Regions from separate parts of the Ureibacillus endophyticus genome, predicted to be linked through region 2. Evidence: riboswitches for the same ligand, from Rfam matches in the RefSeq annotation. Region 2 holds a riboswitch; each other region holds the start of a gene.

Region 1 (3,203 bases), 1.5 Mb from region 2:
TTGCATTAATTGTAGTGTTAAATCGTAACGTAAAAACGGTGTAATTAAATATATACCGTTAAAGTATTTTGTTGCTGTATCTAGTAATTCTTTTGCAATCGCTACGCCTTCTTGTGCTTCGCGCTCTTTATCCCCTTCGCACGCTTTCATTCTTGCTAGTACTTCATCGGATAATTTAATTCCTGGTACTTCATGATGTAAAAATTCAGCGCTTCGGAAAGATGTTAACGTCATAATTCCAATATAAATTGGAGCTTCTAAATGTTTCGTTGCTTCGTAAATCTCTACAATTTTTTCTGCAGAATAAACTGGTTGGGAGATGAAATAATCCGCACCATGTTCGATTTTTTTCTCAAGACGACTTACAGCACGATCTAATACACGTACATTTGGATTAAAGGCAGCTGCTACCGAGAAATTCGCCTTTTTACGAAGTGCTTTCCCTGAGAAGGAAATTCCTTCATTTAATTGTTTAATTAATGAAATGAGTTCCATGGAAGACACATCATAAACACTAGTAGCACCTGGGAAGTCACCTATTTTTGTTGGATCTCCTGTAATAGCTAAAATATCGTTCATTCCTAAAGCACTTAGTCCCATTAAGTGGGATTGCAGACCAATTAGGTTGCGGTCACGACATGTTAAATGAGGCATTACACGAATACCATGTTGTAATTTTAAAATTGAACCCATCGCAACGTTACTAATACGTGGAGACGCAAGGGAATTGTCCGCCATCATAATAATGTCTGCACCTTCGTTATAAAGGGCTTTGGCACCCTCGACAAATGAATCAATTTCTAAATGTCTTGGTGTATCTAATTCAACAATGACAGAACGCTCACGTTTAACTTTTTCGTGTAAAGGTTCCACTCTAGTAGGCTCTGCATCTTGGATATATATTTCCGGTTGTTGTACTGTTCGTTTTTCTGTCAATGGTTTTAATTGTGCTAATTGCTTTTTAACCGCTTCAATATGTTTTGGTGTCGTTCCGCAACATCCACCTATTAAACGAACACCTTGGTTACGTAACTGAACAGCAGCACGTGCAAAATAATCAATTTCCGATTCGTAAATAACACGGCCTTCTTCGATATCTAGAAGGGATGCATTCGGATAAGCCGATAAAAAGGCATTCTGAGGTAGTTCTACCCCCTCTAATGCTTGGATTGTATGATGAGGGCCTAATCGACAGTTCACACCAACAACATCAGCACCTAGGCTTTCAAGCTGTTGTAAAGCATCGTTTAATTTCAAGCCATTTTGTAAGACACCCGGTTCATGCATCGATACTTGAGCAATAATTGGTAGATCCGTCATATTGCGTAACATTTTTAATGTTTCAGTTAGTTCTTCAAAATCAAAGTATGTTTCAAGTAACAGTCCATCTAAATCTGCACGAATTAATGTTTCTGCTTGTACACGAATCGCATCTAAAATTTCATCTAGTGTTACTTCACTTTTTCGTACACCACGAATTCCACCAATGGATCCAATAACAAATTGATTACCACTTGATGCAGCCTTTTTCGCTAATTTAGCAGCTGCTTCATTGATTTCAACAACTTTGGATTCAAGTCCATACCGCGCTAACTTTATCGCGTTTGCACCATATGTATTTGTTTGAATAACATCTGCACCAGCTAAAATATATTCACTATGAATTTTTTCTATCAGTTCAGGCTTTACGAGGTTCATCTCCTCATGGCAATGTTCAAGTCCATAAGAATATAGTAAAGTTCCCATCGCACCATCTGCCGTTAACACTTTGGATTTTAATGCTTCAAGTAGACCCATTTTTTCATCTCCCAAAAAAACATACTTTCAAAAATTTTCTGTCATTTCTATAACAATAAAAAGCCTTCTTCGTTAGAAAGAAGGCTCGATTATCTTAATAGTTCCTCCTTATCTTTCGGCATAACGCCTGCTGGATTTAGCACCTTACGTTACGTTGGTTGCTGAAGCTTCATCGGGCCAGTCCCTCGACTTCTCTTGATAAGTGATATGAAATTGTATATTAAATTGAATCATATCTTTAAATTCCACTTTAGTCAATAGAATTAAACGAATATACGAAATAATCTATTATTTCAATGCTTTTATCGCTTTTTCTGCAGTATTTTTACCATTTTCAATACAAGCACCTATACCTACACCAAAATAAGAACAACCTGCAACAAAGAGGTTCGGATATTGAGAATCTAATTTGTCTAATACTACCTGCAATGTTTCATTATGGGCTAAATCATATTTCGGCATTGCGTTAATCCACTTTTCAATATTTACAACAACAGGTTTTTCTTCGATGTTCAAACTTAGCCGTATATCTTCAAGAGCAACCTTCGTTAATTCTTCATCTGTCATTGCCACAAGTTCTTCGTATTTAGGATTATTACTTTTATAGAATAAGCGTACTAATAAATTTCCATTTTCCGAAGTATGTTTCCATTTGCGACTTGTCCAAGTAGAAGCATTACAAACTAAATCACTGTTATGTGAAACGATAAACCCTGTTCCATCTGCTGGTAGCACGGCATCCGGTATATCAAATCCTAAATACATCGTGATTGCAGACCCATTTGTAAATTTCTCTAAATCAGATTCTAGCTGTTTGTCTTTTAATAGGTTACGAACAACGTTATTTGGCACGGCCAATACAACAACATCCGTTTGAATCGATTCGCCATTGTCAAAAGTTACGTTATATCCGTTACTATTTTTCGTTACTTCTGTAGTTGCAGTATTTTTATAAAATTCTACTTCTGGTAGCATCTCTTCTAGTCGATTAATTAAAGATGATAGACCTTTTTTAAAGGAAACAAATTTTTTATTCGCTGCTTTATCAAATTGTTCTCTATTTACTTCGAACCCTTTAATAATGCTGCCATATTCATTTTTATAATCTACTAAGTACGGTAAGGTAGAAGCTAAAGATAATTGATATAAATCTCCTGAATATACGCCTGCTAATACAGGGGCAATTTGCTTTTCAACAATTTCTTTACCTAAAAAATACTCTAAAAATTCGCCAATTGAATTTTCCTTAGTAAACTTTGTATTTGGCAATTCAAAGTCCTGTAAAACTCTTTTTTTACCTTCTTCAGAAATTAATGTACTTGAATTTAATGACTCCACACTCATCGGAATTCCAAAAGTCGATCCTGCAGGAATGGCATGGAGTTCATTATTCGTATGTATGTACG
Region 2 (3,203 bases):
TTACATTAACGAGTGTTGGTGCGATTACTGGTTTAGACGGCTCAGGCTTCTCTGGGATTACATTAGCCGGTTCCATTGCGAATTTATTCGGAACAGCGCTTGGTGAAGGTACTGCTACACTAACGGCACTTGGGCAAATAGCGGCAATCTGGGTTGGTGGAGGTACATTAGTTCCTTGGGCATTAATTCCAGCTGCAGCGATTTGTAATGTCAGTCCATTTGAGTTAGCACGTCGAAACTTCATCCCGGTCGTCATTGGTCTAGTTGTCACGACGATAGTTGCGATGTTTATTTTATAAAAAGTAAAACGCTTGGAAGATTAACTCTCCAAGCGTTTTTTGTATATACTGTGAATTCCATGCTACTTCAATTGATAAGGAACTTAATTGTTAAGTGGACGAAAACTCGTTCTATCTGGACGAGTCTGCACATTATGTGGATGAAATCTTATTCTATCTGGACAAATCTGCACGTTATGTGGACGAAATCTTATTCTATCTGGACGAATCCGCACTTTATGCAGACGAATCCATCCGCCTACTGGACGAATTTTTCAATTTTAAAAAGCTAAGCATCTGAGCAGCTCACAAATGCCTAGCTTAGAATTTTATAAAAATTCAGAATTTAAAGGGTACCATTAAATATGGAATTCGATGCTGTCGTCTACGAAATGCCATTCATATGGTGTTTCTTGGTATACGTAATAGTTTAACCAATTGTAGAACAGTAAGTGCGAATGCGCGCGCCATGTATTTTTCGGCGTTTGGCTTGGGTCATTATTCGGGAAGTAGTTCACCGGCATGTCTACTGGTTCACCTTTCGCCACATCTCGTTCGTATTCATCAGCCAATGTTGTTGCGTCATATTCTAGGTGACCTGTAATCATAATATGTTTAGTATCCTTTGATTGAATAATAAACGGACCCGCTTCTTCTGAATAGCTTAGTAAGCGTAAATCTGGATGTTCGCGTACTTCATCAAGGGATACAGACGTGTGACGTGAGTGTGGAGCTACATATTCATCGCTAAATCCGCGCACTAAGTCCACAGTTAAATCTGTAATCACATGTGAGTAGATGCCCGAACATTTTTTCGGCAATTCAAATTTACCAATATTAAAATGATGATAAAGTGCCGCTTGAGCACCCCAACAGATATACATACACGAGGTAACATTCACTTTTGCCCAATCCATAATCGTTGTTACTTCTTCCCAGTAGTTAACTGCTTCAAACTCCATTCGTTCGACAGGTGCACCAGTAATAATCATTCCATCAAAACGACGGTGTTTAATTTCATCAAATGTATTATAAAAAGTGTCTAAATGCGACTTTGACACGTTTTTAGATGCGTAAGTTGCAGTGTTTAAAAACGTTACATTCGTTTGTAGTGGTGTATTACCTAATAATCGTAAAAGTTGAAGTTCAGTTTTCTCTTTTTCTGGCATTAAATTTAACACTAAAATATTTAATGGTCGGATTTGTTGTGTTTTGGCACGGTCTTCTTCCATGACGAAAATTTTCTCTTGTCTTAATTTTTCGCCTGCCGGTAAATTTTTCGGTATATTAATAGGCATTAAACGTTCCCCCAATTCTTTTCATCTCAAAATAAAAACCCCTCATTCCAGCATGAGAATGAGAGGGAATAATTTATATGCCGCACTCTTATCTCCCAAGACAATATTGTCTTGCTGGAATTAGCACCTTTCTAACCGATGTTAGAGGTTGCTGAAGCTTCATTGGGCCATTTCCCTCTGCTTCTCTTGATAAGATAGATGAAATTAATGTAATACTAACATGATGATGAAATATTTGCAATATTCTATTTTACTTTTTTGATAGGAATCTCTCTTTCCAGGCAGATTTTTCTTTATCTTCAATTTGATGTTGCAAAGTCGGATCCCAATTATTTGTTAGAGTATTCCAAACGCGGGATGTGAATTGCTCTTTCTCTTCATCAAAAAGAATAAATTCGATACATGGCACATCATTAACTTGAATATCTTCAAAAGATTCAATAGAAGTGATAACCAAGTTTGATTCTTCTTCCTCATCTTCATCCATTTGAAGAAATCGCAATTCTTCTACGAGCTTATCGTTATCAACTTGAAGCTCCTCCACTTGTACGTGATATCGGTACATATCTTCCGGAAAATCCTCAAAGTCGAGAACTGCTTCAATTTCACCTTGTAGGAAAGTTTGATGCGTTGGGCTATACAACGTTTCTTTTGATGTAATTTCTTGGTCTTCTTCAAACACACCACTAGTCAATTGTTTTAACCCTTTTTCCGTTAATTGAAAATGATCTTCCTTTGTTATTAATCCAGTTTTGTGCATCTTGGACAATAAATCTTGAATAAATAATTCTTCTACCAATAATATTTCACTTAACTGTTCGGCTTTTTTGAACTTTGCTTTTTGCAATGAAATTAAAAGCATTTTCATCAAAATATCCATTTTTGTTCGGACAATTGGTTTGTATGCAATGTTAACCGTATGAACGGGAACACACCAAATAGCCGTTTCCAAAATGTTTGTTTTATGAAATTGTTCGGATAGTTTTTGTTGGAGTGCTTGGAGTTCCATCATTTCGTCCTTTCAAAACTAAGAAGTTAGTTCCTTAACATTGCGGTAGCCGTCTTGAGATTTGACAACAGATAGTAAGTTACTATACATGTTGCGTGTTTGCTCTTTCTTCGGTCGTTTTGTAAACATATCAACACTACCTACCAGAACTAGCAGCTCCCGCGCACGCGATAAGGCAACATTGAGGCGACGGTAGTCTTTAGCAAAGCCGATTTCCCCGTTTTTATTGTCGTTGTTACGAACCATACTCACTAAAATAACATCCATTTCCATACCTTGGAATTTATCGACAGAACCTGTACGGATGTGTAAATGCGGTAAATGTAGTTCGTGCTCAATCATTCGATTAATGCGTTTTACCTGCTCCGCATAGAAACTAATAACCCCCACTGATTTACGTTCATCTTCCGGAATTAGCCCTTGTTTTTTGGCAACTTCTGTAGAGTGATTTAGATCCACTAACATGGCGCGGATTGTTTTTAGCTCTTCTTGATTTAATAAACTTGAGCCTTCCTTCATCCGCTCTTCAAAATAGTTAGGCTCATTCGGTAAATCAATCCATAATAGATGGTCACTTCGTTTGATTAGGTTACTTTCTAATTTATGGTCACGTGCTGC
Region 3 (3,203 bases), 1.5 Mb from region 2:
CCCTTTGTATGTAATGTAGTAAATAGAATAATTTAGAGAAATATTCCCTATAAAGCTATATTAGACTATTTTGAAATGTAATACAAAATAGGGGATTGAGGGTAATTTCAAAATGTGTTTTACCGAGGAGGAAGGAGAGGTGAAAAGCCGTAAAGTTAATTTGAAGTTAAATTTACGGCATTTTTGTTAATTTATGGTTTTTTGTTAAAAGCAGACGTAATTTTTGGTTCTGTTCCTAAACGCATTCGGTTTAGATTTTCAACATGTAAGATGATTGCTATAATGAATAAAGATAATGTTATGAAAAATGGCCAGATTGTTGGTTCTTGTATGATAGCAGTTATAGCAAATATCAAATAAAGGGCAAATACACCGATAATTAAATAATTTGATATAAGGGAAATGACAATAAGAAGCAATACTGCAATTAACCCCATCTGCCAGTTAAGTGTAATGAATATGCCGATTAAAGATGCAGTACCTTTTCCACCGCGGAAATTCATATGGACGGGGAAATTATGTCCTAAAATAACAGCGGCTCCGATGGAATAAAGAAGTATTGAAATTTGCTCTGTGGTAAAGGTTGTATAATTTAAAAGTAAAAATTGACCAAGAATGATTGCGACGATCCCTTTACCAATATCAATTATTCCAACAAGTACACCATATTTCCATCCGAGAGATAATACTGCATTTGATGCTCCGGCATTTCCATGACCAACTTCTTTCAAATTTACACCGGATAATAATTTAGCGAAGTTAGAACCATGAATGCATCCGATTAAATAACCAACTATAAGAACGGAAAACAAAGTAACTAGCATTCTGAAAAACTCCTTTCCAATAGATGTTATTTCTATTATACTCTGAGGAAATGAAAGAAGTTTCAAAAAATTTAAAATTAATAGTTGACAGAGTTGATTACTATGCTTTATAGTAAGTACAACGATGGAACATGAATCAAATACCTTTATCCAGAGTGGCGGAGGGAATAGGCCCTATGATGCCCGGCAACCAGTGAATACATAAAGTGTTTACTAAGGTGCTAATTCCTACAGATTTTGATTGATCTGACAGATAAGGGGAGGAAAAATGCAACTAGCAGCCCTCTTCTTATATAAGAGGGCTTTTTGTTTTTCCCTAAATAAAGTCCTCCTTATTAAATGCGATCATCCATCGAATAAAAACTAGGAGGAAGATTACATGTCACAACAACGTCCAGAAACAATTCTATTGCACGGTGGACAAAAACCAGATCCAGTAACAGGTGCAATTGCTGTACCAATTTATCGCACGACTGCTTATGCGTTTCAAAATACAGAGCATGCTCGTCAACTGTTCGCATTAGAAACACCAGGTAATATCTATTCCCGAATTATGAACCCAACAGTCGATGTTTTTGAGCAACGTGTTGCCAAATTAGAAGGTGGAACTGCAGCAGTAGCTGTATCTTCAGGGATGGCTGCCATAGCGTTCTCCATTTTAAACATTGCAGGGGTAGGGGATGAAATTGTAGCTGCTGGTTCATTATACGGTGGAACATATAACCTGTTTGCAAATACACTGCCACGCTACGGAATTACAACAATATTTGTTGATGAATCAAACCCAGAAAACTTTGAAGCGGCAATTACTGAAAATACAAAAGCAATCTATGCTGAAACAATTGGTAATCCAAGTTTAAATGTTTTAGATATTGAAAGAGTTGCGGAAATTGCTCATGCGCATGGACTTCCGCTAATTATCGATAATACATTCCCATCCCCATACGGATCAAACCCAATCGAATTTGGTGCAGATGTTGTCGTTCACTCTGCAACAAAATGGATTGGTGGACATGGAACAACGATCGGTGGCATTGTCGTTGATGCTGGTAAGTTCGATTGGACACAAGGTCGCTTCCCAGGATTTACAGAGCCGGACGAGTCTTATCATGGTTTACGTTATGGAATTGACACTGCTGCAGCTGCATTTGCTACAAAATTGCGTGTTCAATTACTACGTGACTTTGGACCAACATTAAGTGCAGATGCTGCATTTAACTTCTTACAAGGTTTAGAGACGCTTCATTTGCGTTATACAAGACACGGTGAGAATGCAGAGAAAGTTGTAGAGTTTTTAGAAAACCACCCATCTGTGGAATATGTAAACTATCCAGGGAAAGAAAACTTCCCATCGCATGCATTAGCGAAAAAGTACTTAAAAAATGGCTTTGGTTCTATGCTTACATTTGGCATTAAAGGTGGACGAGAAGCAGGAAGCAAAGTGATTGATAATGTTCAATTATTCTCTCGCGTAGCAAACGTTGGAGATGCAAAATCATTAATCATTCATCCAGCTTCAACAACTCACCAACAATTATCTGCTGAAGAATTAAAAATTGCAGGTGTATCTGAAGAGCTCATTCGCTTATCAATTGGTTTAGAAGCCGTTGAAGATATCATTGCTGATTTAGAACAAGCTTTAGCTGTAGCTGTTGAAGGTGTTACCAAACAAATGCATAAAAAGTAATTTAGTTCGCTTGGTGAAGCTTGTCTGATTCACATCATTTCGTGAATAGGCTGGTTTTCGCCAACCAAACTAAAGGCCGTTCATTAGGCTACTTACTTTTTATTTTAAAACCTAGTAAATTCATTTGTTTTATTGACAATTAAGGTTATCGGTCTTATAATATAGGTAAATAATTGAAAATCGCGTTCAAAGCATCCCCTAGCTTTTGAATATATATGAAATTAGAAAACTGTAGCGGTTGTCCCCCAACAACTGCTACACCCCTAGAGAGATGAAGGAGTGTTGTAAAATGGGAAATATCTATAGTGCACAAAATATCGCAGCTTATTTTATTTTTGAATTAAACGAACAACATATTTTTATTAATGCTGATGCTTTACAACATCTATTAGCGGATGTTGCGACGGTGTGGAATAAAATATATGGTCATAACGCATTTTCTGAACAAGTACATTCTTTCGCTCAAAATGGGTATATTGTGAAAGAAGTGAAAGATGCATACGAAGAGTATGGAAAGAGTCATATTGATGAACCTGCGAAGGATTGGGAGCTAGAATTCGGTCAGTTCCAGTTAGTTTACAGAACATATGGTGTACCACGTTTTACGATGGAAGAAGAAAATATTATGAAAGAAATAATAAATAAGTATAAAGCGAGCCTTATTAGAAAAGTATCTTAATTAAACATTTCCC
Region 4 (3,203 bases), 860 kb from region 2:
TGTTTTACCTGTTCCTGATAAACCGAAGAATAGTGCAACATCGCCAGCTTCGCCAACGTTTGCTGAACAGTGCATTGAGAAAATATTGCGTTCAGGTAGTAAATAGTTCATGATAGTGAAGATAGATTTTTTCATCTCACCAGCATATTCAGTACCACCGATTAGGATTATTTTCTTTTCTAATGATACAATAATAAATGTTTCAGAAGCTGTACCATCTACAGCTGGGTCTGCTTTAAATGTTGGTGCTGCAACAATAGTAAATTCTGCAACATGAGAAGCAAGTTCTTCTTCTGTTGGACGGATGAATAATTGATGACAGAAAAGATTGTGCCAAGCATATTCGTTCACTACTTGAATTGAAAGTTGTGAATCCTTATCAGCGCCAGCAAATCCTTTGAATACATAAAGCTCATCTTTTTCTTTTAAGTAATTTACAACTTTAAGATATAGGTTATCGAACACTTCAGCAGAAATCGCGCGGTTTACACTGCCCCAATCGATTTTGTCTTTTGTGCTCTCTTCTTCTACGAAATATTTATCTTTCGGAGAACGTCCTGTATATTTACCTGTTTCAGCAACGATTGCACCGTCAACAGTTAGAGCTGCTTCTCCACGTGATGTAGCTTTTTCCACTAATTGTGGTACTGATAGTTGAACTTTAATATTCTCGCCGTTTAATAATTCCTTCAGTTCATTCGCAATTTCTACTGAATTCATCGATTAAATACCATCCTTTTTTCAGAATTCCCACTGCATGGGATGTTTGTTTAATTTCAAAAATAGTATAACACATTGAATTAAATAATCTATACTATTCATAAATTATTTTTTAATTTTTAAACTTTTAAAGAAATCAACATTTATAAATTGACATTGGATGTCGATTTCCGTAATATGTTGATTTGAACGGATACTCTTATCCCGAGCTGGTGGAGGGTCAAGGCCCTATGAAGCCCGGCAACCTGCATTTATTATATATAATAAATGCGATGGTGCCAACCTGATGCAAGGGAAAATCCCTTGAACGATAAGAGTGAAAGGTACTGTATTTACAATTCCTTTTACTCATGGGTTTTATGTGAGTAAAAGGAATTTTTTTTTGAAAAGAGTACAAAATGAAAATAATGTAACAATTATTATTCGCCTTTCGATATCCTCGTGTTAATAAGCAGTAACGGCTTGGAGTCCAACCTTCATGTGCGGACTTAACATGGGTAATGAGTACCGTATCAAATCGAGAACTAATCTCGTATAGATTTTAGGAGGAAACCAAATGACAAACCGTCGACTGTTTACATCAGAAAGTGTAACAGAAGGGCATCCGGATAAAATATGTGACCAAATTTCCGATGCAATATTAGATGCAATTTTAACAGAAGATCCAAATGCACGTGTAGCATGTGAAACAACTGTTTCAACTGGTTTAGTACTTGTAGCAGGTGAAATTACAACTTCTACTTATGTGGATATTCAATCAGTTGTTCGAGATACAGTAGCCAAAATTGGTTACACTCGCGGTAAATATGGCTTTGATGCTGAAAATTTATCAGTACTAACTGCAATCGGTGAACAATCCCCAGATATTGCTCAAGGTGTTGACCAAGCGCTTGAAGCACGTGAAGGATATATGAGCGATGAAGATATTGAAGCAATTGGTGCAGGTGACCAAGGCTTAATGTTTGGATTTGCATGTAACGAAACACCTGAACTAATGCCACTACCAATTAGTTTGGCTCATAAATTATCCCGTAAACTAGCCGAAGTACGTAAATCTAAGGAAATTCCATATTTACGTCCCGATGGAAAAACACAAGTGACAGTTGAATACGATGAAAACAATCATCCAGTTCGCATCGATACAATAGTTATATCCACTCAACACAATGAAGATGTAACATTAGAACAAATTCAAGAAGATTTAAAAGAGAAAGTAATTCGTGAAGTTGTTCCGAGTGAATTAATTGACGATAATACAAAATATTTCATTAATCCAACTGGCCGATTTGTAATCGGTGGACCAAAAGGTGATGCTGGATTAACTGGTCGTAAAATTATTGTTGATACTTACGGTGGTTATGCACGTCATGGCGGCGGTGCATTCTCAGGAAAAGATCCAACAAAAGTTGACCGTTCTGCAGCCTATGCTGCACGTTATGTTGCGAAAAATATTGTAGCTGCTGGTCTTGCTGATCGAGCAGAAGTGCAATTAGCATATGCGATTGGTGTAGCACGTCCAGTGTCAATTTCAATCGATACATTTGGAACTGGAAAAGTAGCTGAGAGTCAATTAGTAGAATGGGTAAGTGAATTATTTGATTTACGTCCTGCAGGCATTATTAAAATGCTTGATTTACGTCGCCCAATTTACAAGCAAACAGCTGCTTACGGTCATTTCGGTCGTACAGATTTAGATGTTCCTTGGGAAAATACAGATATTGCTGAGAAATTAAAAGAAAAAGCTGGATTATAATATGTTAAAAAGCAGGTGAGTTTTTTCACCTGCTTTTACATTCTTACTATATAATATGTTTACTTTTGAAGCGATTTATAATATTGACCTTTTTCAACATATTCACGAATAATGCGGTCCATATCTTCACGATCTTCTGGCGTGATTTCGCGTACAACTTTTGCAGGTCTTCCCATTGCTAAAGAATTCGGTGGAATCTTTTTACCTGGGGGAACTAAACTACCAGCCCCAATAAAAGCTCCTTCACCAATTTCTGCACCGTCTAGAATGATGGAACCCATCCCAATTAATGCGCGTTTTCTTATTACGCAACTATGTAATGTTACTTGATGTCCAACAGTCACTTCATCTTCAATAATTAATGGATTATTTGGACTTTGATGAAGACAACTCAAATCTTGAATACTAACACGTTTACCTATGTACGTTGGTGCAACATCACCACGGATGACAGAATTAAACCAGATAGATGTTTCTTCACCGATTGTCACATCGCCGGTAATTGTGACATAATCAGCTATAAATACAGATGGGTCTATTTTAGGATTTTTATCTTTAAAAGGGTAAATCATCGTAAATCTCCTCGTTTCTAAGTATGATATATATGCTTATCGTAACAAAATAAAATAATAAAGAAAATATAAAAGGTATGTATGCCCAAAAGTATGCTATTTGGGTTGGAGGCGAAGTTATGTGGAAATGGGAAACAGATGAACATGCTAAAGCAGTT

The links. A riboswitch is a leader RNA that binds a small molecule or an ion and turns the genes downstream of it on or off. The one in region 2 is predicted to bind S-adenosylmethionine.
Region 1: it holds a riboswitch for S-adenosylmethionine, as region 2 does, so the genes downstream of both, NKR20_RS15980 (bifunctional homocysteine S-methyltransferase/methylenetetrahydrofolate reductase) here and metA (homoserine O-acetyltransferase MetA) in region 2, are expected to answer to the same signal.
Region 3: it holds a riboswitch for S-adenosylmethionine, as region 2 does, so the genes downstream of both, NKR20_RS01410 (O-acetylhomoserine aminocarboxypropyltransferase/cysteine synthase family protein) here and metA (homoserine O-acetyltransferase MetA) in region 2, are expected to answer to the same signal.
Region 4: it holds a riboswitch for S-adenosylmethionine, as region 2 does, so the genes downstream of both, metK (methionine adenosyltransferase) here and metA (homoserine O-acetyltransferase MetA) in region 2, are expected to answer to the same signal.

Annotation. Positions count from the first base shown of each region.
Region 1 is NZ_JAMYWW010000001.1:3,233,215-3,236,417, forward strand. Features, by position in the region: gene NKR20_RS15980 (bifunctional homocysteine S-methyltransferase/methylenetetrahydrofolate reductase) at 1-1,797, opposite strand, end outside; SAM riboswitch class I at 1,903-2,002, opposite strand; gene hemG (protoporphyrinogen oxidase) at 2,086-3,203, opposite strand, start outside.
Region 2 is NZ_JAMYWW010000001.1:1,781,293-1,784,495, forward strand. Features, by position in the region: gene NKR20_RS08625 (hypothetical protein) at 1-299, shown strand, start outside; gene metA (homoserine O-acetyltransferase MetA) at 638-1,576, opposite strand; SAM riboswitch class I at 1,662-1,772, opposite strand; gene NKR20_RS08635 (hypothetical protein) at 1,827-2,585, opposite strand; gene NKR20_RS08640 (AAA domain-containing protein) at 2,604-3,203, opposite strand, start outside.
Region 3 is NZ_JAMYWW010000001.1:276,559-279,761, forward strand. Features, by position in the region: gene NKR20_RS01405 (glycerol-3-phosphate acyltransferase) at 192-824, opposite strand; SAM riboswitch class I at 968-1,084, shown strand; gene NKR20_RS01410 (O-acetylhomoserine aminocarboxypropyltransferase/cysteine synthase family protein) at 1,204-2,511, shown strand; gene NKR20_RS01415 (hypothetical protein) at 2,801-3,190, shown strand.
Region 4 is NZ_JAMYWW010000001.1:2,636,392-2,639,594, reverse strand. Features, by position in the region: gene pckA (phosphoenolpyruvate carboxykinase (ATP)) at 1-720, opposite strand, end outside; SAM riboswitch class I at 917-1,037, shown strand; gene metK (methionine adenosyltransferase) at 1,277-2,473, shown strand; gene NKR20_RS12870 (gamma carbonic anhydrase) at 2,533-3,045, opposite strand; gene NKR20_RS12865 (alpha/beta hydrolase) at 3,165-3,203, shown strand, end outside.